DNA from 4 places in the Vibrio sp. EA2 genome. Region 1 is predicted to be linked to each of the others. Evidence: predicted binding sites of a transcription regulator. Region 1 holds the regulator's gene; each other region holds the start of a gene.
What was found. The regulator CRP, encoded in region 1, controls carbon source genes, mostly activating them, when cyclic AMP is high. The targets are predictions, from matches to a motif close to TGTGANNNNNNTCACA.
Positions count from the first base shown of each region.

Region 2: the regulator CRP is predicted to act here: its motif matches at 3,597-3,612, upstream of deoD (purine-nucleoside phosphorylase).
Region 3: the regulator CRP is predicted to act here: its motif matches at 4,325-4,340, upstream of RXX31_RS08580 (NupC/NupG family nucleoside CNT transporter).
Region 4: the regulator CRP is predicted to act here: its motif matches at 3,878-3,893, upstream of recB (exodeoxyribonuclease V subunit beta).

Region 1 covers NZ_JAWLID010000022.1:13,602-21,544, reverse strand. The annotation lists gene astA (arginine N-succinyltransferase) at 1-667, shown strand, start outside; gene astD (succinylglutamate-semialdehyde dehydrogenase) at 696-2,153, shown strand; gene RXX31_RS22990 (DUF1338 domain-containing protein) at 2,384-3,175, shown strand; gene crp (cAMP-activated global transcriptional regulator CRP) at 3,481-4,113, opposite strand; gene RXX31_RS22980 (phosphoribulokinase) at 4,354-5,223, opposite strand; gene RXX31_RS22975 (YheU family protein) at 5,362-5,574, opposite strand; gene RXX31_RS22970 (hydrolase) at 5,659-6,666, opposite strand; gene RXX31_RS22965 (TIGR02444 family protein) at 6,835-7,323, opposite strand; gene RXX31_RS22960 (ABC transporter ATP-binding protein) at 7,320-7,943, opposite strand, start outside.
Region 2 covers NZ_JAWLID010000004.1:320,792-328,734, reverse strand. The annotation lists gene RXX31_RS12300 (L,D-transpeptidase family protein) at 1-142, opposite strand, end outside; gene phrB (deoxyribodipyrimidine photo-lyase) at 149-1,564, opposite strand; gene RXX31_RS12290 (MerR family transcriptional regulator) at 1,578-2,393, opposite strand; gene RXX31_RS12285 (DUF523 and DUF1722 domain-containing protein) at 2,383-3,333, opposite strand; gene deoD (purine-nucleoside phosphorylase) at 3,730-4,440, shown strand; gene RXX31_RS12275 (lactate dehydrogenase) at 4,498-5,967, shown strand; gene RXX31_RS12270 (hypothetical protein) at 6,115-7,599, shown strand; gene RXX31_RS12265 (GGDEF domain-containing protein) at 7,583-7,943, shown strand, end outside.
Region 3 covers NZ_JAWLID010000003.1:128,361-136,303, forward strand. The annotation lists gene RXX31_RS08550 (N-acetyltransferase) at 1-292, shown strand, start outside; gene RXX31_RS08555 (DNA polymerase III subunit psi) at 584-982, shown strand; gene rimI (ribosomal protein S18-alanine N-acetyltransferase) at 1,048-1,503, shown strand; gene prfC (peptide chain release factor 3) at 1,630-3,219, shown strand; gene RXX31_RS08570 (DUF5363 family protein) at 3,338-3,520, shown strand; gene RXX31_RS08575 (TatD family hydrolase) at 3,507-4,280, shown strand; gene RXX31_RS08580 (NupC/NupG family nucleoside CNT transporter) at 4,485-5,768, shown strand; gene deoC (deoxyribose-phosphate aldolase) at 6,308-7,084, shown strand; gene deoA (thymidine phosphorylase) at 7,178-7,943, shown strand, end outside.
Region 4 covers NZ_JAWLID010000003.1:189,383-197,325, forward strand. The annotation lists gene recC (exodeoxyribonuclease V subunit gamma) at 193-3,684, shown strand; gene recB (exodeoxyribonuclease V subunit beta) at 4,000-7,674, shown strand; gene recD (exodeoxyribonuclease V subunit alpha) at 7,674-7,943, shown strand, end outside.

The DNA.
Region 1 (7,943 bases):
CACGGGTAACAGCGAAATCTGTACTCTTTTCTTGCGTGAGAAATTCCGCCAGGGACTGAATGGCCGTCTGATGTCAAAATGTCGTTTCTTGATGATGGCGGAGCATCCAGAGCGTTTCTCTGAAACCGTTTTTGCTGAGATGCGTGGTGTCTCTGATGCAAATGGCAATTCTCCATTCTGGCAATGGTTGCAAGAGCACTTCTTCTCGATTGACTTCACTCTTGCAGATTACCTGACTGGTATTGGTAAGAAAGGATTTATCGCAGACTTAATGCCGAAGCTACCTATCTATATCAACCTACTTAGCCCAGAAGCTCAAGCGGTGATTGGTAAGGTGCACGACAATACCCGTCCGGCACTCAAACTTCTGGAGCGTGAAGGTTTTACCAACCGTGGCTACGTCGATATTTTCGATGCAGGCCCAACGGTAGAGTGTGATTTACGTAATGTTGAATCAGTGCGTCACTCGTTCCGTGCGCGTGTAAAAGTTGCAACACATAACAGCACGCGGAGCTTCCTGATGTGTAACGCATCGTTCGAGAACTTCCGGGCTGCAGCAGCGAAAGCCGCTTATGACGCTGAAACGCAAAGCGTTGTGCTAGCACCAGAACTTGCCGATGCACTTTTAGTCGAGGAAGGGGACTTCGTTCGCCTTCTACCGCAGTAACAGACGACAGAATTTAAGGATAGTAACAATGACACATTGGATTGCAGGTGAATGGGTACAGGGTCAGGGTGAAGAGTTTACATCACTGTCTCCGTACAACCAGGAAGTGATTTGGCATGGCAAAGGTGCGACGGCTGAGCAAGTAAATCAAGCCGTAGCGGCGGCTCGTGCTGCTTTTGTTGACTGGAAAAATCGTCCATTTGCAGAACGTGAAGCTATCGTGCTGGCGTTTGCAGAAAAAGTAAAACAAAACAGCGAAAAGATCGCTGAAGTGATCGCAAAAGAAACGGGCAAACCAATTTGGGAAACCCGAACAGAAGCGGCTGCCATGGCAGGTAAAATCGCCATTTCAATCCGCGCTTACCATGAGCGTACTGGTGAAGCTACGCGTGAAGCGGCGGGTAACCAAATCGTTCTGCGTCACCGTCCTTTGGGCGTGATGGCGGTATTTGGCCCTTACAACTTCCCAGGTCACCTGCCAAATGGCCACATTGTTCCTGCTCTTTTAGCGGGTAATACTGTGGTATTTAAACCATCAGAGCAAACACCTTGGACTGGCGAGCTAGCGATGAAACTGTGGGAAGAAGCAGGTCTGCCAAAAGGTGTGATTAACCTGGTTCAGGGCGCGAAAGAGACCGGTATTGCTCTTGCGGATGCGAAAGGTATAGACGGTGTCCTATTTACCGGTAGTGCAAACACTGGCCACATTCTGCACCGCCAATTTGCAGGTCAACCTGGAAAAATGCTGGCGCTCGAAATGGGTGGCAACAACCCAATGGTTATCTCTGAAAACTACGGTGAGCTAGACGCTACGGTGTACACCATTATTCAGTCTGCTTTCATCAGTGCTGGCCAACGTTGTACCTGTGCACGTCGCCTATACGTACCGTTTGGTGAAAAAGGTGATGCATTGATTACTAAATTGGTTGAAGCGACGAATAAGATTCGCGTAGACCAACCATTTGCAGAACCAGCACCGTTTATGGGACCACAAATTTCTGTTGCGGCGGCGAAGTTCATTCTTGATGCGCAAGCTAACCTACAGTCACTCGGTGGAGAGAGCTTAATCGAAGCGAAAGCGGGTGAAGCGGCGTTTGTTTCTCCGGGCATCATTGATGTGACAAATATCGCTGAGTTGCCGGATGAAGAATACTTCGGCCCATTGCTGCAAGTTGTACGTTACCAAGGCTTGGAAAAAGCAGTGGAACTGGCGAATGATACTCGCTTTGGTCTGTCTGCGGGCTTAGTTTCTACTGATGACCAAGAGTGGGAATACTTCGTTGACCATATCCGCGCAGGTATCGTAAACCGCAACCGTCAATTGACTGGTGCAAGTGGTGACGCGCCGTTTGGTGGTCCAGGTGCTTCTGGTAACCTTCGTCCAAGCGCGTACTACGCGGCTGACTACTGTGCTTACCCAATGGCATCAATGGAAGGTGGCGAAACACTACTGCCTGCGACATTGAGCCCAGGTGTAGAACTTTAAGTTTCAACAACAAACAACAGAGCCACGACGGTACTTCGTGGCTCGGATTGCCGATGCATCATTAAAGTATGGAGTCTTAATGAGATCGGCATGAAAATAATTAAAAATGAGTGTGCGACTGACTGACATTCCGCCACAGGTTAGGCTGCTCGTTCATTATTCTGGACAGTGTTATAGCTGTGAACGAGCCGCCAACATTCTTAGCCTACATCTCGTAACAAGGAGCCGTTATGACCCCTGATGTGTTATTTGAATCGTTATGGCAAGACTATATCCAGCGTCTTTGCCCCTCTGCTGCAAAAGTTCATCAACTTCTTCAGGAAGATGAGCCTCTGATTAATGACCATATTGCACTGCGCACATTCAATGTTGAGCCGCTTGGTATTGAGACGCTGGCTAAGCCGTTCTTAGCCATTGGCTATAAGGCATGCGGTGATTATGTGTTTGAGAGTAAAAAACTCGTTGCGAAGCACTACGAGCATCCTGATCCTAAACAACCAAAAGTGTTCATCAGTGAGCTTAAAGTTGAAGAGTGTTCACCTGAGCTACAAGCGGTTGTGGCGAAGCTGGTCGCGCAAGTGGATGCAGAAAAACTGTCTGATAGCGCATTTTTACATGGCGGCCGCTTATGGGATCTCAGTTTTTCGGATTACCAGACTCTGGCTAAAGAAAGTGAATACGCATCCTGGCTGGCGGCACATGGGTATGGCGCTAACCATTTCACAGTCAGTGTGAATCAACTCAATCAATACGATGAAGTGAAGCAAGTGAACGATTACTTACGTCAGTCTGGATTTGTGATTAACGAGTCAGGCGGTGAAGTTAAAGGTTCTCCAGAAGTGTTGCTTGAGCAGTCTTCAACCATGGCGGATAAAGTAGCAGTAAGCTTTACTGGCGGCTCTGAGATCATTCCGGGTGGATTCTACGAATTCGCCAAACGCTACCCAATGGAAAACGGGGAACTTTACCCGGGTTTTGTAGCCGCATCCGCTGATAAAATCTTTGAGAGCACGAATGGCTAGTCGCTGTAGTTAATACCAATCCAAGTAAGAAAGTGGTTATAGAGAACCAGAAAACAGGCATCGAAAACAAACACGCACCGTATGTTTATAAGAACGCATCTATGGGGCTTCGATTTGCCATCCATGGCAAATAGAGTTTGTTTATCGAACCCTGTTCCCTGACCAGTTAATTTTCCGGATTGGTATAACTCGGTTCCTGATAGCATAGCGCTCACTAGGGAATTGAAAGCTTACCTGAATAGAAAAAGCCACCAATGTTGCCATTGGTGGCTTTATTATTTTATTTACACTACTCGAATCTTAGATTAACGAGTACCGTAAACGACGATAGTTTTACCGTGCGCAGAGATCAGGTTCTGCTCTTCTAGCATCTTCAAGATACGACCAACTGTCTCACGAGAACAGCCAACGATTTGACCGATTTCTTGGCGAGTGATCTTGATTTGCATGCCGTCTGGGTGAGTCATCGCGTCTGGTTGTTTTGCAAGGTTCAGAAGCGTCTGAGCGATACGACCAGTTACGTCTAGGAACGCTAGGTCACCCACTTTTTGGCTGGTTACCTGAAGGCGACTTGCCATCTGCGCAGAAAGACGCATTAGGATGTCTGGGTTTACTTGGATAAGCTGACGGAATTTCTTGAAAGAAATCTCAGCAACTTCACAAGGAGATTTAGCTCGAACCCAAGCTGTACGCTCTTGGTCTTCCTCGAATAGACCAAGTTCACCAATAAAGTCTCCTTGGTTTAGGTAAGAAAGGATCATTTCCTTACCTTCTTCGTCTTTGATAAGAACCGCAACAGAACCTTTAACGATGTAGTACAAGGTTTCAGCTTTTTCACCAGCGTGAATCAGCGTGCTCTTTGAAGGGTACTTATGAATGTGACAGTGTGAAAGAAACCACTCTAATGTCGGGTCGGTTTGAGGTTTACCTAGAACCATAATATCTCACTTCCTCTGCAGGGTACGCTTGCGCTATCCATATTTTAGCTAAGCCTGAATCAGACTTACTAGAATAAGAGCACTTTTTATATGCTGCAAGCTATCTTGTGTTTCGGTAAGAAATAGTATCCTTTTTCTAGGATGATTTCTTGATTTTAATCGTGCCATGGTTGCTATTTTGTACGCAAAACTGTGCACATGATCACGGTATGAAAAGTAAACACTCCGAAAGCGAGATTTTTAGCCAATTTTTCCTGTTTCTATCAGTTGTTGTAGGATAGGCCTCACGATCAGCTCCATTGCAAAACTCATCTTACCGCCCGGCACGACTATCGTGTTGTGACGTGACATAAACGAGCCGTCAATCATGGCCAACAGGTAAGGGAAGTCGACATTCTTGATCCCACGTAGGCGAATTACCACAAAGCTTTCATCCAGACTCGGGATGCCTTTGGCGTTAAGTGGGTTTGATGTGTCTACGGTTGGTACACGCTGAAAGTTAATGTGGGTACGTGAAAACTGCGGAGTAATGTAATTCAGGTAGTCGTCCATTGAGCGCACGATAGAGTCCATAACGGCCTCTCTTGAGTGGCCGCGGTCGCGCGTATCTCGGACGAATTTTTGGATCCACTCCAAGTTCACAATCGGTACCATGCCAATCAGAAAATCAACATGTTGCGACACATTCACTTCACCATCGACCACGCCACCGTGCAGCCCTTCATAGAAGAGTACATCGCTGTTGTCTGGTAGGTCTTGCCACGGTGTGAAAGTGCCTGGCATCTGGTTATACGGTACTGCTTCATCAAAGGTGTGCAGATAGCGACGTATGCTGCCAGTCCCTTCTTCGCCATATTGGCGGAAAAACTTTTCCAAACCAGGAAAGTCATTGGCCTGTGGACCAAAGTAGCTGATGTGTCTGCCTTGCTCGCGCGCTTTACGAATTTCGATATCCATTTCCGGGCGGGTAAAGCGATGGAAGCTGTCACCTTCAACCCAAGCTGGTTTGACGTTCATCATATTGAACATCTTGCGGAAGGCTTCAGATGTAGTGGTCGTGCCGGCACCGGAAGAGCCGGTTACTGCAATGATTGGGTGTTTAGCTGACATGACAAACCTTGTCGAAAATTACTTTCCTTTAAGATGCAGTAGGTATCTACTGCATGCGAGATAACCCACTATAGCACGTAACAACGGCTTGTCATCGAGTGGGATACGGTAAAATGTGAGGGGGTTAGGTAAAAGGTATTAATACTTTGCTTTTAATTGAATATCCACGGTTTCATGCAGTTCGGAGAACACGATAACCGCTTCGCCTTTCTCTAGCTGCAACTTAACCTGATCGATTTTATCTTGCAGGGAGACTTCAACGCTGCCGTAATCTGTCCCTTCACGCAGAACAAATTCACGAATCAGGTTTTCCAGTGTCTCTGGTGCAATGTCTTGCCAAGGAATGACCATAAATACCTCAGAATTTGATGATAGATGGATTGGTTGCGTTGACCTTGTGGTAATCACTCGTCCTAAAGGTCAACAACGGCAAGTTTACTGTGTCTTGAGTTTCGATACAGCAGAAAGGTGATCCGCAGCGATGCTTTCGTAATAGGAAGGCAATGCCTCTTCCAGCCAAAACTTCGGTTTTAAGGCCGAGCCAGAGATAAAACCGACATGCCCACCATGCTCATACAGGCGATAATCGATGTTAGCCGGCAGGACAAATTTAGGGATAACCTCATCGGTCATAAATGGGTCATCCTTAGCGTGAATGATCAGCGTCGGCAGTTTGATTTGTTGTAACTTACTCAATCCTGAGCATTGGGTGTAATAGTCCTGAGCATCTTTAAATCCATGCAGTGGTGCTGTGATCAAATCGTCGAACTCTTGTAAGCGAGTGACACGCTTGATTGAACTGTAAGAGAGCGCCAGCTCACCATGGAGCAAATCATGCTTTTGTAAGGCGTTACGTTTGAGTGATGACAGCAAATAGCGGCGGTAGACCTTGGAAAAGCCCTGCTCAATACGGTTAGCGCAAGCGGCTAAGTCGAGAGGAGCAGACACAATCGTTGCCGCTTTCAGTATCGGGTTATCCTGATATTGAGCTAAGTAGTTTGCCAGCATGTTCCCCCCCAAGGAAATACCAATGGCTACCTTGGGGTTGTCCGGGAACTGTCTCTCAAGATGTTCAAGGAAATAGCGAGCGTCAGTTACCTCTCCTGAATGATAAGCGCGGGCTTGTTTGTTGGGTTTTCCGCTACAGCCACGAAAATGCATCATCACCGAAAGCCAGCCAGACTGCGAAAATGCATTCATCAGGCCGTTGGCATAAGGGCTGTAGAAACAGCCTTCCAAGCCGTGAAACAGGATAAAAATAGGCTTATGTTGAGCGGGTTCTTTATTTGGATCTTCACTCCAGGCGAGATCAAGAAAATCATCATCCATGGTATCCAGCGTTTGCCAGACAGGGGTAAACAGCGCTTTTTTACGAATAAAACGCGGTAGAAGGGTCTGAAGGTGCGGGTTTCTCATCCCAGCGGCTGCTAAAAATTGTGTCATACCTAACTGCTCTTATGCGTCCTCCAACATCCTTGGGAGAACTTATTAATATCATCCTTTATAAATATTATAGGTACTTTATACCTAAATGACTTCAAGATGCAGGATTCAGCGTGTTGTCACCGGAGCCAGTTCAAGGAACCAGCAATCCACATTGTTTATTGCAATTTATGGATGCTTTGGCGGGTGAATATTTGGCACTGGGAGAGCAAAAGCCTGTTGTAGATGTTCACCGCCTAACTGGCGGCAATATCTGAGCGTGAGAGGATCGCCGTCGTTTTTTATCAGGCTAAGCGAGTTGATGCAGTCGACTAAATCGGATTGTTGTTGCTTCTCTAGTTGCAGCTCAAACTGCAGAGTTTCACGATATAACGCGTCGTTTACCTGGGATTTGAGGTGGCGTCGCAAGTCACGAAAGGAGTGCAGCAAGGTTTCGCTTCGACCAAGACAACTTTGAACCAAATGCCAGTCTTTCTCCTGGAAAATGAGCTGCTGCTCGTCAAGCCATCGAAGCAGTAGTAGCAGATTCACGTTGCCGTGATAGTTGTTTTGTAATGACAAGCACGCTTCTTTTACTTCCCGCACACCATAAAACTGCAAACTGAATTGCCATAGGTGTTCTAAGGTCAGGGTGTATTCTGCGTGCTTATTGGTCATTGATTAAACTCTAGCTCCATCTGCTCTAATTCTTCTTGAGCAGACATCCATTCCATCTCTACTTCTTCGAGCTCGGACTTGCTCGATGATTGAAGCGCTAACACTTCGTTTAGTTTAGCTTTATTTTCGGCTTCATACAGCGTGTTATCCGCCAATTGCTCTTCTGCTTTTGCTAGTGCTGCCCCCAACTTATCCATTTTATTTTCTAATTGTGTCAGGGTTTTGCGAATTGGCGCGGTTTGCTTTCGAAATTCTGCTTCGCGGCGTTTCTGGTCTTTTTTCGCTGCGGCACTGTTGACGGTGTCTTTCGCCGGTTGTGATGCCTGCGCCTCTTTGCGCTCAACTTTTTGTTGCTCTGTTAACCATTTATAGTAGTCATTTAAGTCGCCATCAAATGGAGCGACCTGACGGTCGTGAACAAGATATAAGTCATCCGTGGTGGCACGTAGCAGGTAACGGTCGTGCGAGACAATTACCATGGCGCCTTCAAACGTTTGCAGAGCCATCGTTAAGGCCTGACGCATGTCTAAGTCCAGGTGGTTGGTTGGCTCATCGAGTAGTAATAGGTTGGGTTTCTGCCACACAATCAACGCCAAAACCAAACGTGCTTTTTCGCCACC
Region 2 (7,943 bases), on a different contig from region 1:
GATTTTCGAGACGGCCAATGACACGACTGCTGTCTGAGGGTAACTCGTACATCTTAGCAAATGACAATCCACTCACTAATGACAATGATACTGATAACAGGGTTCGTTTCGCGATGCTCATTGATCGCTTCTTGCTAAGCATTTCACTCTATTCCTTGGCACTTTTGAAGAGCCGTAAGGTTATCTCTCTTTCTACTTTATGATCAACCATCGGAGTGTGATAATCCAGTAAAGAAAACCCTTCCCAAGTCCATGGTTTGTGGAGGAACTTGTTTGGCACACTTTTAATTTCTGGCACCCAATGACGTATAAAGCGGCCATCAGCATCAAACTTTTCTCCCTGGCTAATGGGATTGAAAATTCGGAAGTAAGGCTGACCATCACACCCGGTCGATGCAGACCATTGCCACCCTCCATTATTGGCGGCAAAATCACCATCGACAAGCTTACTCATAAAGTACTTTTCACCCCAGCGCCAATCAATGTGAAGATCTTTCGTCAGGAAACTTGCGACTATCATGCGTAAGCGATTGTGCATCCAGCCAGTTTGGTTCAGCTGACGCATCGCGGCGTCCACAATTGGGTAACCAGTAGTGCCAGTCTTCCAGCGCTCAAACGCCTTCTCGTCGTAAGACCACTGAATCTTGTCTTCCCAGTCAATAAACCCCTTGCCCTTGACTAGCTTTGGTTCAAAGACTAACAAATGTTGGTAGAACTCTCGCCAGATGATTTCACTTAACCATGTTGCTTTGCCTTCCGTTAAATCCGATTGCTCATTCTCAGCAAACAATCTGGCAATACATTGTCTCGGTGACAAAGCGCCAATGGCCAAATAAGGAGAGAGCTGACTGGTACCATCAGTGGCCGGGAAATCACGCTGCTCGCGATACTCATCACTTCGCTCACGAGCAAACTCTCTTAATTGACTGAGAATATCGCTCGTTGATGCAACCCAATGCTCACTGGACTCACGTGGATAGCTGAAAGTGAAATTATCATCAAAACACGCCCCCTTTATCTCTTTCAATACTTGCGGTGAAAGTGATGATTGAGCATAAGGTTTGGCTACTCTTGGTAGTTGAAACTTCTGCAGCCAGGCTCGTTTGAATGGGGTAAACACTTTGAAGTAGTCGCCCTGCTTATTCAAAACCGTGCTTGGTGCGTGAACACACTTGTCATGAAAAAGCTCAAAACCGATGTCAGATTGATTTAACGTCTGTGAAACTTGACGATCAAGTGCTTGCTCATTCACTTCATAGTGGATGTTAGCCATGACACTCTTTGCTTTCAGTAACTGCACCCACTGGCTTATCACCGCAGTGCAATCGGAGAAGTTATCGACTTCTTGATACAAAAACGGAATATTGAGATCGTTGAGCTCCTGATTTAAATGCTCTAAACGACGAGCGATCAGATCCGCTTGCATCGGAGCCATATCATGTTCTTGCCACTGCTGCGGAGTCGAAATAAAACACGCGACAACAGGTTGTCCAGAATCCAGGGCGGCTTGTAAAGCCGTGTGGTCTAACGTTCTTAAGTCACGTCGAAACCATACCAGAATCATGATGTCTCCTTAGCTATCTATTCTCTGCCTGTTCAAAATGAAGCTTCTCTATGACTTCTGAGCATTGAATCTGGCTGGGGAATTGCGCTCGCATCGCTTTTAACACCTCAACCTGTTTGGCTGGTAGTGCTTTATTAGAAAACAGAAAAATGCGCTGATAGCGATCGATGACCTCATGCTCAGCCAAGCCTGAAATGTCATTAACGTTAGCAATTAAGGTTGTGTGATAACCTTGCTCACAACGTATTGCGGCTTGAATCCAACTTTCTGCTTCTCGAGTTTGTTCAAAGCAAACCAGCAAACACTTGCCTTTTGAAGACGCCTTGTTTTCCGAGTCAACGATAAGAGCCAGCCGTTTGATCAGGCATGTCTGGAACAACCCCACCTGGATTGAACGAAGCGATCCTTTCACGAGTTCTAATGCTTCAAATACTGGCTCGATAAATTGCTCAATGACGATATTGAGAGGATATTCCTTCATTACCGATGACAGTACACTCTCCGTCTTGGCATGATTCAGATCAGATAACGCAGAAAGCAGCATTTCTACCTCTTCCAAAGTCGCTGACTCAGCGCTCATGTCTAACTCACCGGCTTTACCCAGCAGGCCTTTCACCTTACCAATGGCGATGCCTTTCGCCAGCCAACTTTGTATCTCTTTAATCGTGTCAATATCCTGCTGGCGATACAAACGATGTCCCTTATCTGTCCGCTGCGGCTGAATCAGATTGTATCGTCTCTGCCATGCTCGCAGGGTGACAGGCTTTACCCCGGTTATCTCTGCAACATCTCTAATTGCGTACAGTTTTTCTTGTGAACTACAAACCATAACGTAATCTCATCTCCTGCGGGTGCGGCTCTAAAAATTTTTGCTTTTGTAAATACTCGTCTGGGTAAGTATTTAGGTAGTGTTTAATCAGTGTTAGCGGCGCAAGTAACGGCAACACACCAGTGCGATAATCATGAATAACCGTCGCTAACTCTTCTTTTTCTTCTTTGGTTAAGGCACGTTTAAAGTAACCCTGAAGGTGCATCAACACATTGGTGTTATTTTTTCGACTGGCACGGTTTGAAAGTGCTTTCATCAGTCCCAAGCGATACTCTGCATAAAAGTCTTCAATCTCGTAGTTCGCAACCTCAGCCACTAAACGACCCAAGGCTCGGTATGATTCTGGATGATGCGCCATTAGCGTTAGTTTATAACGAGAATGGAAATCAATAATTTTGCCACGAGTCGGCTCCCCTGACATGGATTGATAAAAGTCATTCAGGCAGTAAACGCGAGTAATAAAGTTCTCTTTTAGAACCGGGTCATTCAAACGGCCATCTTCTTCTACTGGCAACCATGGCATTTTTTTCATCAGCGTTTGTGTGTACAACCCTACCCCTTCTTTAGAAGCATGATGCTTGCTGTATACTTTAACTCGCTCCATACCACACGTTGGCGACTTAGCACACACAATATAGCCACACAGCTGCTGTTCCTGTAGCTCGTCTACTTTATTAGCCGCGTAAGCCAACATATTATCCGTGTGGTCATTCTCAGGATTTTTTGTTTCAACGAGCGCAATCCGCTCTTCATCAGAGATGAGACGAATCGTAGGTCGCGGCACTGGCATACCAACCCCAACCTCAGGGCAAACAGAAACGAAATCGAAGTAATTGCTGAGCTCTTTGGTCACAAAATTACTGACTTTATGGCCAGAATCAAAACGAACACGCTCACCTAAAACGCAAGAACTGATACCAACTTTGATTAAAGATTCCATAATAGCGCCATCCTATACAAAAAGTTTTGCTGTATAACTTATAGCAAGTTAGTCCATATTGTACAAGATAATAAGTTGTACAATTTAATCGTTTTACTTCGCCATCGTGGATTTCGATCACCGAGAGTTAAAAAAGAATTTCCGCTCAAACCACCGGTTCTGTGTGCCACGTCAACAAACCTATACCCAGCAAATCGATTGCCTTTTCGCTTTCAACAGATTTGGTTATAATCGGCCGTGATGGTTTCCATAAGGGCGTTTTTTGTGACCAATCTCTCAAGGATACTGTGTACTCCCCGATATTATTGCCTCAACAAAAACGAACGAATTCAACAGAATTGGTAACAGGTATCTATACTAGATGCGTTTTATCAAACAAAACTTTGGAGAGCACTTATGGCAACCCCACATATCAACGCACAACCAGGTGATTTCGCTGAAACAGTCCTAATGCCTGGCGATCCTTTGCGAGCTAAGTACATTGCAGAAACGTTCCTGGAAGATGTGCAGCAAGTTTGTGACGTTCGTAACATGTTCGGCTTTACTGGCACTTACAAAGGTAAAAAAGTATCAGTAATGGGCCACGGTATGGGCATTCCATCATGCTGCATTTACGTGCACGAGCTGATCGCTGAGTACGGTGTAAAAAACGTAATCCGTGTAGGTAGCTGTGGCGCGGTACGTGACGACGTTAATCTGATGGACGTTGTTATCGGTATGGGTGCTTCTACAGACTCAAAAGTTAACCGTATCCGTTTTAATAACCACGACTTCGCAGCAATCGCTGACTTCGGTCTGCTAGAAGAAGCAGTAAAACAAGCACGAGTACAAGACGTTCCCGTAAAAGTGGGTAACGTATTCTCCGCAGACTTGTTCTACTCACCAGAATCTGACCTTTTTGAGAAGATGGAAAAACTGGGCATTCTGGGTGTTGATATGGAAGCAGCGGGTATCTACGGCGTTGCAGCTGACCTAGGCGCTAAAGCACTGACTATCCTGACGGTTTCTGACCACATTATCCGTGGCGAAAAACTAAGCTCAGAAGAGCGTCAAAAGTCATTCAACGACATGATGAAAGTTGCACTAGAAACCGCAATCAACATCTAAGTCATTATTTGCAGCCAGTGCCTGACTGGCTGCCCGAATTACCCAGAGGGGGCGATCGTGTCTAACGGCGAACTGCCAAAAGATGCAGATGGGTTACAACTCAACTTTTGTAAAACATTGGCGTGTGACAACTTTGGATTGAGTGATGCAAAGCGTTACGTTCTGCAACATGCTAACCCTAAGCGTCCAGCGATGGTATGCCGTGAATGTGGAGCTTTCCCCCCTTTACTTAACAATCGCGATGTCGTGAATGAGCTTCATCGTCTAAGGCACGTTCATAGTGACGGTTTGCCTGCCTGTCGCAATCATGACTGCGACAATTTTGGACTTTCCGTCCATACACATAAACACCTCTACCACGCTTTTGGTTACAGTGGCGATCGCCAGCGTTACCGTTGTAAAGCGTGTCAAAGTACTTTCGTCGATAAATGGTCCGGTGCGAACAAAAAGCTGCAGTTCCAGGAAAACCTGATGGCTTTACTGTTTACTGGTTATTCTGTACGTGAAATCTGCCGTAAACTTAGCATCAACCCAAAAACGTTTTACGATCACGTAGACCATATTGCCAGTCGCTGTCGCCGTAAATTAGCAACCATTGATGCCCGCTGGGTAAACCATGCGAACCAGTATGAATTAGCGTCAAACTACATCGCCTTGCAACCGAAAAGTAACAACGGTGTATACTGGATCGTCTCCGGCGAAGCACATTCCGGTTATATTCTCTGTCAACACGTTAATTACGCTTCTGATGAAGAACCAACAGGGTCACTTGATCACAATCCGTACGACCAGGTATCTCGTTTTGTATCTCAAGAATACACAGCAGAAGCGAGCGAACCACCCGCTGCACCTTCAAGCAAACTACGCGAACGTATCGACCAGAAATACCAAACTATTTTAGCGCGCGGTAATGTGGAGGACCCTTTGGGGAACCTGGCCATTTTTCATTATCCATCGAAAGGGGCGCTGATTCGGCCACCTTATACTTCGTACGCGCATTATTTGCATGTCCTTGATATGTGTAGCCCAAGCAAACGCGTGTCTATCTACATGCCCCAGGATCCCCTGCTTCGCTCTGCAGCATTGAGTGTCTGTTTGTCTCGTATTAAAGAAAAAAATATCGACTTAATGTACGTCGACGAAGATCCGGCATGGAATATGAAATTACCATTTGGCAAAATTGATATTGCTTACATGAGTTGGTGGCGCGACCGATGGGCTATTTCCAGCCAAGGAGACAACAGCAAAGGCATTTGTTACCTCGCCGGTGACCATAATGAACCTGAAAAATGGTTCAATGTAGCAACAATACGCCAAGTTCAATTCTACCAAAATAGATTCCAGCTACTTTTTGAAAGCTTCATCAACGAACCGCGTCGCAAATTAAGACCCGGAGGTCTGTTACCTCTTTTAGACATCTTCAGAGCTTGGCATAATTTGTGCTATCAAGATAAAGAAGGTCTCACGGCGGCGCAAAGACTCGAAGTTACTGACGCTCCTTTGACGATTAAACAGCTCCTATCCTAACCATCTAAATCATTAGGAGCGCTAACGGTATCAATGAGAGCTCCTGATGATTTATGAAGTAGCACTTGTCCTGCTCTCGTAATGAAATGCGCACCTAGCGATAAAGTTAGGGAATAAATTCCTGCTCGATGGTCTTGGATGTAAACGTTGGATAGAAGCAAAACTCAGCTAGCATACGAGCTCGCACTGCTTAAAGAGAAAGTTAGCTCTCAACCCAAATCCACTCTGCGTAAAGCTGAGCAGTTTCGCGTTACTGCGGAGCAAATGCTGTTTAGCGAAGGCGAAATCCAAGCCTTACTTATCATGTCACACTGTTGCTGGTGCGCTATGGATTATCGTCAAGGGCTTAAGCTGATAAAGACGGCTTACGATAAGCAGAGCCGACTCGATAACGACGACCACCTTCCAGAGATTCTTCACACTTTTGCGCTTCAGTATTGGGGGCAAGCCAAATATTTTTCCGCTCAGCAATACTGGATTAATGCGCTCGAACAGTCCGTTCTGATCAATAATATCGAAATTCAACTTGAATCTCTGCTTGGGCTCGGTAACGTTTGGCGTATCACCAATCAACACAAACTTGCCACATCAACGCATGAGCTAGCCGTCAAAGTGGCGAACAATGTCCGCATCTCCAGCCTGGAAGGAAAAGCCCGTATCTTACTCGCATGGGATTACTACCTGCAGAAAGATTACGTCAAGATGTTAACCGTGCTTGATGGCGCAGCCGAAGCGCTAAGCGATCATCAAGATTCGACATGGAAAGCAGAAATATGGGACTTCAAAGGACTGGCTTTTCTTGGGTTAGATAAACTAGACGCCGCCGAAGTTGCGACCAAAAAAGCGCACCAGATAGCGATGGATCATGATCTGACCTGGATGAAAGCCCATTCCTTCATTAGCAGAGCTCGTCTGGAACTTCTGCAGAACAATACCGAAAGTGCGACAAGATTGCTAATTGCTGCCGAAGAGTCCGCCCGGCATTTTGATAAGGGTGAGTTACTCAGTCAAATTTGTTATCAGCAATCACGTGTTGCAGAAGAACAAGGTCAGTTTGAAGCCGCATTCCACGCTTTCCAAAAATACCGGAAACATTCACTTCAAATACTAAAAGATCAAAGGCAGCGCCTCAGTCAGGATAAAGCGCACAGTTCCAAGCGCAAACTTGAACAACGCGCGAGTAAACTGATCAATCATATTCGTTCTCAACATGAATACGATCCTGAGAAGAGCCTTTCTAACGTTGTTTCTGAAACCTATTGGTGGGAGCAACTTATTCTCTTCAAAAGTGAGCTTAAGCAATCGAATCACGCAATTATTATGATTCATCACGCTAACCCGGCTTTTTTGGATGTCTGCACCGAACTCATTCACTCTTTAACCACACCAACCGATCTAGTATCCCGCCTTTCTACCGACAGGCTTGCCATGTTGATAGCGGACAAAGGTCAGGCAGCTGAATTGCTGTATAAAACGGTCCAGCCCATGATTAACATTTACCCATGGGAGAGACGCGGTCTGAAAGGACCAGCGCCCACCTTATATTTACAAGATATTCTGTCATTTCCGTTCACATTAGAGCAATTAGAAGAAAGCCATATAGAGGTAATGAAAAATGGAACAATTGCTTAATAAAGTCACCGAGGCAGGTATCGACCCCTCTTCTGTAACGGGTGAAGAAGCGGTAGCGCTGTGGAAACACATTCGGGAACACATCGCAGAGACCCACCTCGAAAAAGCACACTGTTACATTATCAGTGCAGAGTATCGCCGCGAGAGAAGACAGCTAAAACAAAGTATCGCCGAACTTCGACAAGCACTAGCGCATCTCAACCTGCCAGCCAATGCTGAAGATATTTTGTCAGTTAAATCGAGTTTATGTGAGCATCTGGTTGATGTTGGTGATTATGACCTAGCCATGGCCGAGTATATTAAGTCCACCAATATCGCGGTAGATTACGGCTTCATTGACGAAT
Region 3 (7,943 bases), on a different contig from region 1:
GCAAGGACTTGCGCCATTAGCGGTACACGAAGACTATCGACGCCAAGGTATCGCTGCCGAGTTGATTAAAGAAGGCTTCGACTCTTTACGCGACTTTGGTTATCCGGTATGTGTTGTGCTCGGTTCCCCAGATTATTACGCTCGTCAGGGCTTTAAATCTTGTGCTGATTTAGGATTTGAATGCGCATGGGAAGTGCCTGAAGGTGCGTTCCGTATTGCTGAAGTTGTTGAAGGCCAATGTGCAGGACGTTCTGGTCGCATTGATTATTCGCCTGAGTTCGACGACTTATAAGCACCAAGACAAGATACAACTTAGAAAGCAGTCAGTGGAAAACCGCTGGCTGCTTTTTGTTTGAACATACTTTCATTTCTCATTGGTGAGCGTCATTTTAGCGAGCCTAGGAATTAAATAGCTGCGCGCACAAAGTTTTAGTCATAACGAGTTCGGACATTAGATTCTGAATCACGCTCCTTCGTCGCTGTCCAGAATGACGGGGCTACTGCTCTCCAGTTGAAGCAATAGTAAATTGGGTATCGTCACTATAATTTGATAGTATTGCCGGGTTCAAACAGGTGACGAAAAATGTCGATTAACGAGAAACAGTATTTACATGAAATGGGAATCAGCACTTGGGAGTTGATTCATCCGCAGAGATTAGCAGGCTATCAATCACCAACGATTGATCTGCCAAGTGCTTGTAAGCTTCTGCTGGTTTCCCCAGTCTGTCCTGTCAATGAATCAGCCATCCTATTCGAGAAAATACTCAAGAGTATGAAGTTGACCCTCGACCAAGCCATGCATCTGGAGCCAGAACGCCTATCTTCATTAGGGGAGCACCAGCTGGAATGGATATGGTTTGCCGGGTGTGATGTGAATGCGAATCCAAACATCAAGCAACTTATTTCACCGCTGCTTCAGGACATTGATGGTAACAACGAACAAAAAAGAGCACTTTGGCAACAAATTTGTTCTTTTTCTTAATGCAGCTAACTATGTAGCTCAGTGCGTACTGCGAATTACAAGCTAAGCGTTAAATAGGTTAAATCATGACGATTGAAATTATTCCAATGTGTGAAGCGCACTTGGATCAGGTTTGGCAAATTGAACAGCAAGCACATTCTCACCCTTGGGCTGAGTCATTAGTCCGGGACTTATCCAGTCGCGGAGCTTGCCACCATGTGATGTTAGATGACAACACAGTTCTCGGTTATTTTTATGCGCAGAACATTGTCGGCGAAGTCACGTTGTTGAACATCGCGATAGCGCCAACACAACAAGGCAAAGGCTACGGACAAAAACTGTTGGATGCATTTTTAGAGCATTGCGAACAGGTAAAAGCAGAAAGCGCCTGGTTAGAAGTAAGAGAAAGTAACCATGCGGCGATTCATATCTATGAACAAGCAGGGTTCAATGAGTTAGACCGTCGTTACAATTATTACCCAGCCAAAACTGGTAATGGAAAAGAAGATGCGATCATCATGAGTTACATCTTCTTCCATTAGCTGCCAACACACTTCATTAGGGAAGTTGCCCCTCAAGCAATAATAAGCGAGAATACCGCGCAAAATTGAATCTCAAAGAGTGTTTGCAATTGAGCAGGCATTCAGACATCAAAGAAGACCAGTTTCATGTCAAATACACCTTTTCTAGGCGAAGTGTCTAAACGTAGAACGTTCGCTATTATTTCTCACCCGGATGCGGGTAAAACCACCATTACCGAAAAAGTACTTTTATTCGGAAACGCGATCCAAAAAGCAGGTACAGTAAAAGGTCGTGGTAATGCACAGCATGCAAAATCTGACTGGATGGAAATGGAAAAGGAACGTGGTATCTCGGTAACCACTTCTGTGATGCAGTTTCCTTACAACGACCGTCTGGTAAACCTGCTGGATACGCCGGGACACGAAGATTTCTCTGAAGATACGTACCGTACGCTAACTGCCGTTGACTCTTGCTTGATGGTTATCGATGCGGCGAAAGGTGTCGAGGATCGTACTCGCAAATTGATGGAAGTTACGCGTCTTCGCGATACACCAATCGTCACCTTCATGAACAAACTTGACCGTGATGTTCGCGATCCAATGGAAGTTTTGGACGAAGTCGAAAACGAACTGGGTATGATGTGTGCGCCAATTACCTGGCCTATCGGCTGCGGTAAAGAGTTTAAAGGTGTGTACCACATCCACCGTGACGAGACGATTCTTTACGAATCTGGCCATGGTCATGAGATTCAGGAAGTGCGCATCATCAAAGGGTTGGATAACCCTGAACTGGATGAAAAAGTCGGTGCGGGTCTGGCAGAAAGCGTACGTGAAGAGCTGGAGCTGGTAATGGGTGCTTGCCCAGAGTTCGAACTGGAATCATTCCTGACGGGCGATCTCACACCTGTTTACTTTGGTACGGCACTAGGTAACTTCGGTGTGGACCACATGTTGGATGGTTTGACTGAATGGGCGCCAGCGCCGAAAACACGTCAAGCGGTTGAGCGTGACGTTGAAGCAACAGAAGAGAAGTTTTCAGGCTTTGTGTTTAAGATCCAAGCAAACATGGATCCAAAACACCGCGACCGTATCGCATTTATGCGCATTGTATCGGGTACTTACACCCAAGGCATGAAGATGAACCACGTTCGTCTTGGTAAGCAGGTAAGTATCTCTGATGCGGTCACCTTTATGGCGGGCGATCGTGCTCGTGCAGAACACGCCTATGCAGGTGACATCATTGGTCTGCATAACCACGGTACTATCCAGATTGGTGATACTTTCACGCAAGGTGAATCACTGAAATTCTCTGGTATTCCTAACTTTGCGCCGGAATTGTTCCGTCGTATTCGCCTGAAAGATCCATTGAAGCAGAAACAGCTACTTAAAGGTCTGGTTCAGTTGTCTGAAGAAGGCGCGGTCCAGGTGTTCCGTCCACTGCAAAACAACGACCTAATCGTGGGTGCGGTTGGTGTGCTTCAGTTTGATGTGGTTGTGGCTCGTCTGAAGTCTGAGTACAACGTAGAAGCGATTTACGAAGGTATTAATGTGGCAACGGCGCGCTGGGTTGAGTGTGACGATGCGAAGAAGCTGGATGAATTCCAACGTAAGAACCAGACAAACTTAGCACTCGATGGTGGTGACAACTTAACCTACATTGCACCGACGATGGTTAACCTCAACCTTGCGAAAGAGCGCTTCCCGGATATTGACTTCCGTGCGACTCGTGAGCACTAATCGACGTTAATTAAAGTCCGCTACTCAGCGACTGGATTTTAAAACGCCCTTGGCTATAGACTTAGTCAAGGGCGTTTTTATATCGGCAGAAATGATTGATATTATGTGAGGATGAAAAATGAATTGGTTGAAAAGAGGCATTAAGCGCTACGACGACTGGTGTAAAGAAATGGGACTTACGCCGGATCAAAAACGCAGTTGTGTACCTTATCGAACAGATCCGGCTCATCAGAGTGAGGAGCAAAACGCAGCACCGAAATCCGCCGAGAGTAATAGAAAGTCACAAGATGAAGCTCTTTGATACGCACTGTCATTTTGATTTTGATGTGTTTCAGGATGACTTTGAGCACAACCTGACTCTTGCTCAAGAGCAAGGGGTGAGCAGAATCCTGATACCATCAGTCGGACCCTCAAACTGGTCACACATTCAAAGCTTAGCCAAGCGATATTCCCACTTATATTATGCGCTCGGGTTCCATCCGTATTTTCTGGAGCAGAGCTTTGATCAGCACTTTGCGGAACTGGAACTTTATCTAAAACAAAAAGCGCCACAGTGCGTTGCAATAGGCGAGTGCGGATTAGATTTTGCGATTGACGTCGATCCTCAGTTGCAACAAAAAGCACTTGAGCTACAGTTTGAGCTCGCCAGACGTTTTGACCTTCCTATCATCCTGCATAGCAGAAAAGCGCACAATCGGCTGATACAAATGGTTAAAGCGGCCAAGCTGCCTAAAGGTGGTGTCGTGCATGCTTTTGCTGGCAGCTATCAACAAGCGATGGAATGGGTCAGATTAGGTTTTTTCATCGGAGTAGGCGGGACAATCACTTACCCACGAGCCAAAAAAACTCGCGACGCCATTCAAAAATTAGCGCTTGAACATCTACTAATCGAAACAGACGCTCCAGATATGCCTATACTTGGATATCAGGGGCAGCCAAATCACCCAGCGAAACTCATTCATGTATTCAATACGCTCGTAGAGCTGCGTAGCGGAGAAAAGCAATCGATTGCGTCGCAACTGTGGAAAAATAGCAATTTTGCCTTCTCAATATGTGAATAGAATTCAAAGAAAGTGTTTAGATTCGAAAACGTTTTCCTTTTTATTGTGAGTTTTATCACAAAGATTGCTGAATCAATCATGAATCTTATGGGAAAGTGTGAGGGCGGCATTACTTTAATTGATGATGCATGAGTATAATTGCCCCGCTTTTATAGCTCCATTTTGTTACACGCCAATAAATAACTTATAAGGAAGTCATAAACTATGAGCCTGTTTATGAGCCTGGTTGGTATGGTAGTGCTTCTTGCCATTGCATTCGCATTCTCATCTAACCGCAAAGCTATCAACTTTAGAACTGTGGGTGGTGCATTCGCTATCCAATTCGCATTAGGTGCATTTGTTCTGTATGTACCTTGGGGCCGTGATCTACTGAACGGTTTCTCTAGTGGTGTATCTAACGTTATCAACTACGGTAACGATGGTTCATCATTCCTATTCGGTGGTCTTGTGTCTGACAAGATGTTCGAAGTATTCGGTGGCGGTGGTTTCGTCTTCGCATTCCGTGTTCTTCCTACACTGATCTTCTTCTCTGCTCTGATCTCAGTTCTATACTACATTGGCGTTATGCAATGGGTTATCAAGATTCTGGGTGGCGCATTACAAAAAGCGCTTGGCACTTCTCGTGCAGAATCAATGTCAGCAGCAGCTAACATTTTCGTAGGTCAAACTGAAGCACCTCTAGTCGTTCGTCCATTCGTTCCAAAAATGACTCAATCTGAGCTATTTGCGGTAATGTGTGGTGGCTTGGCTTCTGTTGCTGGTGGTGTACTCGCTGGTTACGCCTCTATGGGTGTGCCTCTGGAATACCTAGTTGCGGCATCATTCATGGCGGCACCTGGTGGTCTACTGTTCGCTAAAATTCTTTACCCTGAGACAGATCAGCCTCATGAAAGCATTGAAGAAGCAATGGACGGTGGCGACGACAAACCAGTAAACGTTATCGACGCAGCAGCGGGCGGTGCGGCTTCTGGTCTGCAACTTGCGCTAAACGTAGGTGCAATGCTAATCGCATTCGTTGGTTTGATTGCACTAATCAACGGTATGCTAGGTGGCATCGGCGGTTGGTTCGGTATGCCTGAGCTGACTCTAGAGCTAATCCTGGGTTACGCGTTCTCTCCACTGGCGTTCCTAATTGGTGTTCCATGGGATGAAGCGATCACCGCTGGTTCATTCATCGGTCAGAAAATCGTTGTGAACGAATTCGTGGCTTACTTGAACTTCACGCCTTACATCGGTGAAAACGCGCAAGTAATTGCTGCAACTGGTGAAGTAATGTCTGAGAAGACTACAGCTATCATCTCATTTGCACTGTGTGGTTTCGCGAACCTTTCTTCTATCGCGATCCTTCTAGGTGGTCTGGGTGGTCTAGCGCCAAGCCGTCGTCCAGATATCGCTCGCATGGGTATTAAGGCAGTACTTGCTGGTACGTTGTCTAACCTAATGGCTGCGACAATTGCAGGCTTCTGCTTAAGCCTTGCAGCTCTATAATTTAGAACGGGTTCTTAATATATAGACGCCACGTTAAATGATGCCCTGTAGCAAGAAATTGCTGCGGGGTTTTTTTCGTTTTCAGGACTGAAAATTTTTTAGTGCAGTTAAAGGTAACGAGTCTTATCTGGCGAGCTAGAGAATAGAAATCTGGAAATTTTGAGATACAAACCGTTTGCGTTCTATTTGGTGCTACAGTTTTGCGGTGAAACTCTATAATGTATTAATCACAGGATGGTGGTTAAGTTTGATACTTAATCACGTAATGAATACTACATAATCGATGGGCAAATGAATTGCCCAGTAAGACGCCGCAATCATAGATTGTTGTGCCATAGTCCAAACTGGTACTGTGCGGTGACAAGGATAGCAATTGGCATATGACACTTTCGCTGACTATGCCGAGTCTTCAGGGAACCAAGTCCGTTCATAAATAGACTACTGAGTCATTTTTTACACAATCTCAGCTCGTTGATTATAGTTAGAGGTGTGATGTAAGGCTGAGTAGTGAATTTTTTGAATATTGATCGGAGATAGAAATGAGCGATTTAAAAGCAGCAGCGCTACGTGCACTAAAACTTATGGATCTAACTACGCTGAATGATGATGACACTGATGCAAAAGTGATCTCACTGTGTCATGACGCGAAAACAGCAGTAGGTAACACGGCTGCAATCTGTATTTACCCTCGCTTTATTCCTATTGCTAAGAAGACACTTCGTGAGCAAGGTACACCAGAGGTTCGCATTGCTACTGTGACTAACTTTCCACACGGAAATGACGACATCGAAATCGCAGTTGCTGAAACAAAAGCAGCAGTTGCTTACGGTGCAGACGAAGTTGACGTGGTTTTCCCATACCGTGCGCTAATGGCAGGTGACGAGAAAGTGGGCTTTGAGCTGGTTAAGCAATGTAAAGAAGCCTGTGGTGACATTCTTCTAAAAGTGATCATCGAAACGGGTGAACTAAAAGAAGAAGCACTAATCAAGAAAGCTTCACAAATCTGTATCGAAGCGGGTGCAGACTTTATTAAAACGTCAACAGGTAAAGTGCCTGTTAACGCAACACCAGAATACGCGCGCATGATGCTTGAAGTGATTCGCGATATGGGTGTAGCAGAAACAGTTGGCTTCAAACCTGCAGGTGGTGTGCGTACTGCTGAAGACGCAGCGGCTTACCTGGCAATGGCTGATGAAATCCTTGGTGATAACTGGGTTGATGCGCGTCACTACCGTTTCGGAGCGTCAAGCCTGCTAACCAATCTATTAAATACATTAGAAGTAACAGACGAAACGGCTGATCCAACAGCGTACTAATTCTAAAAATGTCTGACTGGTAGCCCCAAACAGGGGGCTACCAACCTTCTGTCCTACTTTGACCACAGCTTTCATCGAGCTTGGGAGGCACTAATGTATTTACCGCAAGAAATCATTCGTAAAAAACGTGACGGCGAAGTTCTTTCTGCTGACGAAATCAACTTCTTTATTCAAGGCGTAGCAAATAACACAGTATCTGAAGGTCAGATCGCGGCATTTGCTATGACTATTTTCTTCAATGAAATGACCATGGATGAGCGTATTGCCCTGACTTGTGCAATGCGCGATTCAGGCATGGTTATCGACTGGAGCCACATGAACTTTGGCGGCCCTATTGTCGATAAGCACTCAACCGGTGGTGTTGGCGATGTCACTTCTCTCATGCTTGGCCCTATGGTGGCGGCGTGTGGTGGCTTCGTTCCAATGATCTCTGGACGTGGGCTTGGCCATACTGGCGGTACGCTCGATAAATTAGAGTCAATCCCAGGCTACAACATCACACCAACCAACGACGTATTTGGTCAGGTGACGAAAGAGGCAGGCGTTGCAATCATCGGTCAAACTGGCGATTTGGCACCAGCCGATAAGCGTGTGTACGCAACCCGAGATATCACGGCTACTGTAGATAACATCTCGCTAATTACCGCGTCCATTCTTTCTAAGAAACTGGCGGCGGGCTTGGAATCACTAGTGATGGACGTAAAAGTTGGCTCAGGCGCATTCATGCCAACCTATGAAGCATCAGAAGAACTCGCTAAATCTATTGTAGCGGTAGCAAATGGCGCTGGCACAAAAACAACAGCAATCCTGACAGATATGAACCAGGTATTAGCGTCTTCAGCCGGTAATGCGGTTGAAG
Region 4 (7,943 bases), on a different contig from region 1:
ATTGTTGTAATTATCTTGTTCGTCCAGATCGGATGTTGCTGCAACCATGGGTATGTGCGAACAGAATGATGAAATATGGGAATTTGGGCGATATCTAACCTTTTGTTATTTCGAGTCAAGAGAAGAGTGCGGGTTTAAATGGGGCTGTGCTAAGCTAGCTAACAGTTTCAATCGGCACTCGGTGTTCCCAATTTGTTTACTGTTTATCACTCCAACCAAGTTGACGTTCTCAAATCACTTCTTGTTGAACTGATTCGCATCAGTCCGCTGGAAAACCCGTTCGAAAAAGAACAAATTCTGGTTCAAAGTCCGGGTATGTCTCAGTGGTTAAAAATGGAACTGGCCAAAGAGTTTGGTGTGGCGGCGAACATCGATTTTCCGCTCCCTGCGACCTTCATTTGGGAAATGTTCACTCAGGTATTGCCTGATGTGCCAAAACGCAGTGCATTTAACAAAGAAGCCATGACGTGGAAGTTGATGCACCTGTTACCAGGGCTTCTAAACCAAGAGACGTTTTCACCGTTGGCGCAATATCTCAAAGACGACAGTGATAACTCCAAGCTGTATCAGCTGGCAGAAAAAATTGCCGATATATTTGATGGCTACCTGGTATACCGTCCGGAATGGATCGCAAACTGGGAAGCGGGTCAGAGTGTACCAGAGCTGGAAGAGGAACATCCGTGGCAGGCAATTTTGTGGCAAGCATTGTACGATCACACGGTGTCGCTGGGGCAATCTCCTTATCATCGTGCCAACCTTTATGAGCACTTTATCGACACGCTTGAGAATTTTAGTGGTGATTTCGGTCACTTACCCAAGCGTTTGTTTGTTTTTGGTATCTCCTCTTTACCACCACGTTACATGGATGCGCTAAAAGCGATAGGCGAACACATCGACGTGCATTTGATGTTCACCAACCCGTGTCGTTACTACTGGGGTGAGGTTCGTGACCGCAAATATCTGGCTCGCTTGGCAGCGAAACATCGTCAGCATGTAGTTTGGCAGGAAGATCACTCTGAAGTACAAGGCGAAACCGAGCAGTTGAAAGGGTCTGTAGAAGACAATGTGCTCGACGAACTGCACACTGATGTGGTCGGAAACAGTCTATTGGCTTCGATGGGCAAACTTGGCCGCGATAACATGTATCTGCTATCTCAGCTGGAGTCCCATGAGATTGAAGCGTTTGTTGATGTCGAGCGTGATAGTCTGCTCCATCAACTGCAAGCGGATATTTTAAACCTTGAGGAACACCAGGACGACCAGCAGATTGAGCATAGTGGCCACAAGCAAGTGGTTAGTCTGGGCGACAAATCGCTAAGTCTACACGCTTGTCACAGTCCAATGCGTGAAGTTGAAGTGCTTCATGATCAACTTCTGGCGATGTTCGATGCTGATCCGAGCTTAAAACCACGCGATATTATCGTCATGGTTGCGGACATCAATGCCTACAGTCCCGCAATTCAAGCAGTATTTGGTAATGCGCCGGGTGAGCGTTTTATTCCATATTCGATTTCAGACCGAACGGCGGATCAGGAGAGCCCGATTCTTGCGGCATTTATGCAGTTGGCAAACCTACCGAACACGCGCTGCTTGGCATCGGAATTACTTGAACTGCTGGAAACTCCGGCGATTTTGAAGCGTTTTGAGCTAAGTGAAGACGATTTCTTACAAGCTAAACAGTGGGTTGAAGCCTCGGGTATTCGTTGGGGATTGGATGCCAATACCGGACGCGAATTTGAACTGCCGGAAACGCGTCAAAACACCTGGCAGTTTGGTATTCAACGCATGTTGCTCGGCTATGCGATGCCAGAGTCGGCAGGTTTGTTTGAAACCGAGCAAGGCAGTTTATCTCCGTACAACGAAGTGCAAGGTATGGGCGCTGAGCTTGCTGGTAAATTGGCGCATTTTATCCAACAAATCAGTACTTATCGCCGCAAACTCTCTCATGTTCAGACGATTGATGGCTGGCGAGAAACTTTAGTTACACTGCTGGATGACTTCTTCTCAGTCGAGTTGGAAGGCGAAATGGCACTCAAATCCATTCGCGATACGCTTAGCCAACTGAAAGAACAGCTCGCTGATGCTGCATTCGAAGAGGTATTGTCACCAGCAATCATCAGCCAATATTTGCAAGATAAACTGTCCGGTACGCGGGTCAGCCAGCGTTTCCTTGCCGGCCAAGTGAACTTCTGTACCCTGATGCCAATGCGTTCCATTCCATTTAGAACCGTATGTCTGCTTGGAATGAATGATGGCGTCTATCCGCGTTCCATGCCGCCGGAAGGTTTTGACTTGATGACGGGCAGAACTAAGCCGGGTGACCGTTCTCGCCGAGATGATGACCGTTACCTGTTCTTAGAGGCAATGTTGTCCGCACAGCAAACGCTGTACATCAGTTATGTCGGTCGTTCGATTCAAGACAACACCGAGCGCGTACCGTCAGTGCTGGTTTCTGAGTTGATGGAATACTGTCACCAAAATTACTGTTTAGGCGGTGATGAAGGTTTACCGGTTGATGAGTCTGGCGATAATTTATTGAAAGCGCTGGTCAATACGCACGCCATGGTGCCATTTAGCCCAAGTGCCTTTCAGGGGATGCATTCCAGCTACGCCAAAGAGTGGATTCCGGCGGCGTTAACCCAAAGTAGCCAATCTCAAGGCTACGTTCGTCATGACTTTAATCGCGCATTGGACGATTATCTGCTGGGAGCCACGTTCCCACTAGAGCTCGATTTAGTCGAGCTGCAACGTTTTTGGCGCTTACCAGTACAGTACTTTTTTAATCGCCGCTTAAAAGTGGTATTTGAGCCACCATTGCCAGTCATGGAAGATGATGAGCCATTTGTACTCGGTGGGCTGGAAAGCTATCAAATGCGTGATGAGCTGTTAGAAACCTTGCTCGAAACCACGTTGACACAGCCAGAGAAGAAAACAGATGTGCTTAAGCACTTTATGAGTCAACAACGTGCACAAGGTAAGTTACCAGTCGGTGCGTTTGGTGATATCGAGTTTGAAACTAACCGAGTTCAGGCTGAAGAGCTGGTGGACAAACTGGCGTTTTTAGCTGGCGCACCTCAAGACGACTTAGAAATCGATCTGACCTTTGACTCGTTATTCGAAGGCAATGAAGGCGATGAGAAAAAAGTTCGCCTGACAGGTTGGCTTACTCAGTGTTACCAATCCGGGTTGATTCGCTACCGTAGCGGTAGGGTTCGTTCACAGGATTATCTGGCCGCTTGGATTGATCATCTTGCCATGTCAGCCTCGGGCCATGCCAAGAAAACCCATATTATTGGCTATGACCGCAAAGAAGGTGCGGTTCATTTAATCTACCCGGAAATTGCTGACGCGCAGTATGCCAAGCAATTACTTACGGAAGTGGTTCGTCTGTTCTTTGAAGGCATGACTAAGCCTTTGCCTTATTTCCCGCAGACGGCGTTAGCATGTGTTGAAGCCGGATTTAGTCGTGGACACTGGGCTGACGACGAAGAGAAATCTTTGAAGAAAATGGCAGATACATTCAACGATGGCTACATGAGTTCAGGCGAAGGAAACAATGCGTATATTGCACGTATTTGGCCAGCTTGGAATGATGATTTGGCGAAAGAAGTACGCTTATTGACGGCGTTGGTGCTGCAAGGTGCGCGTTTAGCGGTTCAAGATGCGGACGATATAAAAGCGTAGCAAGGACAGTTGGATAGAGTAAAGGGAGAGTAGGGTGGCCGCCAGAAAATCATTATTTTGTGTAGGGCGTTCGCTGTACGGCCACAAGGTCAGAGGGACCATGATACTTTTGCTTAATTCATTTGAGTGTTGCCGCCTAAAAGGCTTGGCTTATCTCGTGAGGCGCATACTAACGGTGCAACAGATGGATAACCGTGAGAAAGATCCCACAAAGCCCTAAATTATCCAACTTGGTAAACATATAAATAGAATTTTTAACGATAGATCACACTTCTATCAGTTGATAATCCGGAGAGATTCAGCGTTATGGATCAAATGTCAGGTGCAGAGCTACCTAACCATGATTTAGAAGCCACTGGGCAACCGCAGCCAACACCACTAGAAGCGATGAAGTTTCCTTTACATGGTGCGAGGTTAATTGAGGCATCCGCGGGTACGGGCAAAACCTTCACTATTGCGGGTTTATACCTGCGCCTTTTGCTTGGTCACGGCAGTGCAGAGACCAAACATCGCGTCCCGCTTACCGTTGATCAAATTCTGGTTGTGACCTTTACCGAAGCGGCGACAGCGGAGTTGCGCGATCGTATCAGGGCGAGAATCCATGATGCGCGTATCGCTTTTGCTCGCGGACAGAGTTCCGATCCAGTCATTCAGCCTTTGCTTAGTGAGTTCGACGATCACAAGCAAGCGGCGGAAATTCTTCTCCAGGCAGAGCGTCAAATGGATGAGGCAGCGGTCTACACCATTCACGGTTTTTGCCAGCGCATGCTGACACAAAATGCTTTTGAATCTGGCAGCCGATTTAATAACGAGTTCGTGACGGACGAAAGCCACCTTAAAGCTCAGGTGGTGGCTGACTATTGGCGACGTAACTTCTACCCATTGCCGTTTACTTTAGCGGGGGAAATTCGTCAGTTGTGGGGTTCTCCATCTGCACTGTTGTCTGACATCAGCAATTACTTAACAGGCGCACCGTTAAGCCTTTCTGTACCTGCGATGCAAGGCAGTTTGGCCGATGTTCATACTGAGAATCTGAAAAAAATCGATGAGCTGAAAGCACAATGGCGAGATAGCCAGGATGACTTTTTAGCGCTGATTTCGGATTCAGACATCAACAAACGCAGCTACACCAAAAAGTCTCTGCCGACCTGGTTAGAGGCAGTGAATGCTTGGGCAGCAACAGAAACCACAGGTTATGAATATCCTGACAAGCTGGAAAAGTTTGCGCAAAATATCCTGTCGGAAAAAACACCCAAAGGCAGTGCGCCGCAGCACGCCGTTTTTGCAGCGATTGAGGCTTTTCTTGCCAATCCAATTAGCTTAAAAGCGCCACTGTTGGCTCATGCGATTGAACACTGTCGCGTGATGTTAGCCAGTGCGAAAAATCAGAAGCAGTGGCTCTCTTTCGATGACTTACTGACTCAACTTTCTGCTTCTATCGATACCGATGAAAGCGAGCTACTGGCTGAGCGAATTCGCACTTTGTATCCGGTCGCGATGATTGATGAATTCCAAGATACCGACCCGTTGCAATACAGTATTTTTAGTCGTATCTATCTGAACAATCCAGAATGCGGTTTGTTTATGATCGGTGACCCGAAACAGGCGATTTATGGTTTCCGTGGCGCAGACATTTTCACTTATATTAAAGCTCGTAACCAAGTAAGTGCCCACTACACGCTAGGAACGAACTGGCGTTCAAGTGCGGATATGGTGCAGGCAGTGAACCAAGTGTTTGCCTTGCCAGACAGCCCATTTATCTATGATTCGGACATTCCTTTCTTACCCGTCAACTACAGTCCAAATGCCGAAAAACGCATTTGGACTATGGGTGGTCAAAAGCAACCAGCACTGACTTATTGGTTGCAAAACGCTGAAGAAAAACCGCTGCCAAAAGGCGAATATTTGACTCGAATGGCGGAGGCAACCGCGAGCCAAATCCAAACGATTTTGACTCAGGCTCAGCTGGGGCAAGCGTGTCTGGTGAACGGTGAAAAAGAGAAAGCCGTTCAAGCTGGCGATATCGCAGTACTGGTTCGTACTGGTAACGAAGGCCGAATGATTAAACAGGCGTTGGCCGATCAAGGCATTGCCAGTGTGTATCTGTCTAACCGAGACAGTGTGTTTACCAGCTCGGTTGCTCAAGATCTGCAGCGTCTTCTGCAAGCGGTACTGACACCGGAAAATGACCGAGCGCTGCGTGCGAGTCTCGCCTCTGAACTGTTTGCATTGGATGCTGCCAGCCTGGATGCACTCAATAACGATGAAATCGTATGGGAAAACGCAGTTAATGAATTCAAAGAATATCGCAAACTTTGGGTTCAACGTGGGGTATTACCCATGCTGCGTGCGGTGATCAGCAAACGCCATATTGCCGAACGATTGTTAGAAGAAGGCGCAAGCTCACAAGGAGAGAATGGTGAGCGAGTACTTACCGATTTAATGCACATCGGTGAACTCCTTCAGCAAGCCAGTAACGAATTAGATAGTGATCATGGGCTGCTGCGCTGGTTGGCTCAGTCTATCAGTGATGCGGAAAATGGTTTGGGCGGCAGTGACGACCAAATCCAACGTTTGGAGTCCGAGCGTAATTTGGTGCAAATCGTCACTATTCACAAATCAAAAGGCTTGGAATATGACCTGGTCTTTCTGCCGTTTGTGTTCAGTTACCGAGAAGCCAGCGAAGCCAAATACTACGACGCCGCCAATGATCGCACTGTTCTGGATATCACCGGTAACGATGCATCAATGCAGCAAGCGGACAAAGAGCGTTTAGCCGAAGACCTGCGTCTGATATATGTAGCATTAACGCGCGCCGTGTATGCCTGCTTTATTGGTGCTTCGCCTTTGCGTAACGGACGCTCAACCAAAGAACCAACTGGTGTTCACCGCAGTGCAATCGGCTACTTGGTGCAAAATGGTCAAGAGGGCGGAATCCACGATCTGTACCAGGGTTTAAAACAGCAGCAAGATAAACTCGATTGCGTCGTTTTAGGGGAGCCGCCAAAGCAGCTCGAAGAGATGTATGTAGCGCCACAGGAAGAGGTGCATAACCTGACTGCTAAAGAGCTACAAAACCCAATCGATAGAAACTGGCGTATCACCAGTTATTCTGGTTTGGTCAAGCAGGGCTCTCATCAGACTGAACACGACGCCACCATTGAGATTATTGGCTTTGATATTGACTCTTCTGACGAGCAAGACGAAGAGGATTTGGCTGAGCCTGAGCGTTCTATTTTCACCTTCCCAAGAGGCGCGCGTCCGGGGACGTTCCTTCACAGCTTATTCGAGGAAATTGAGTTTACTCAGCCAGCCACGACGGAAGAGAATACCCAAATCATTCTCGGCTTGATGGAAAGTGAACAGTTGGATGAAGAGTGGCTGCCAATTTTACAACAGCTGATTGATACTGTGCTTGCCACGCCATTAGACGGAAAGTCATTGCTGCTTAATCAAAAAGCACCATCGCAGCGTCTGGTGGAGATGGAGTTTCTGCTGCCGATTGAAGTGTTGTCCGCTCCGGCGCTGAACCGTGTGATTCAACGACATGACCCATTGTCTGCCAAAGCGGGAGATTTAGGTTTCCAAACGGTTCAAGGCATGCTCAAAGGCTTTATCGACTTGGTGTTTGAGCATCAAGGCAAGTACTACGTGCTGGACTGGAAATCGAACCACCTTGGCGACGATGTGACTCACTACCATGGTGAAGCACTAAAATCTGCCATGGCGGATCACCGTTACGATTTGCAGTATCAGATTTATGCTTTAGCACTACATCGCTTTTTGCGCAGTCGACTGGCTAATTATCAATACGATCAGCACTTTGGTGGCGTGTATTACCTGTTCTTACGCGGCATGGATGGGCAAAGCGATCACGGTATTTTTTCCGCCAAACCAACGTTAGAATTTTTACATGAGATGGATCGTTTGATTGATGGTCAAGCACTGGAAACACGATCGACTCAGGCTGGGCAGATGGAGCTACTGTAATGACGACCAATAACAATCTTCCATCTAACCAAGATAACCTGCTGGTAACACTTGAACGCTTGGCACACAAAGGTGCTATTCGTCAGCTCGATTTCCAATTCGCACGTTTTCTTTATGCTCAAACTAATGGTGTGCAGAGTGAATCGCAATCAGACGGTCAGGCACTGGCGTTTATCGCTGGTGTCGTCAGTAGTGAGCTTGGTAAAGGACATATCTGTTTGCCTCTCTGCGATGCGCAAGGTCAGCCTACTGATTTAGCCAGTAAGTTG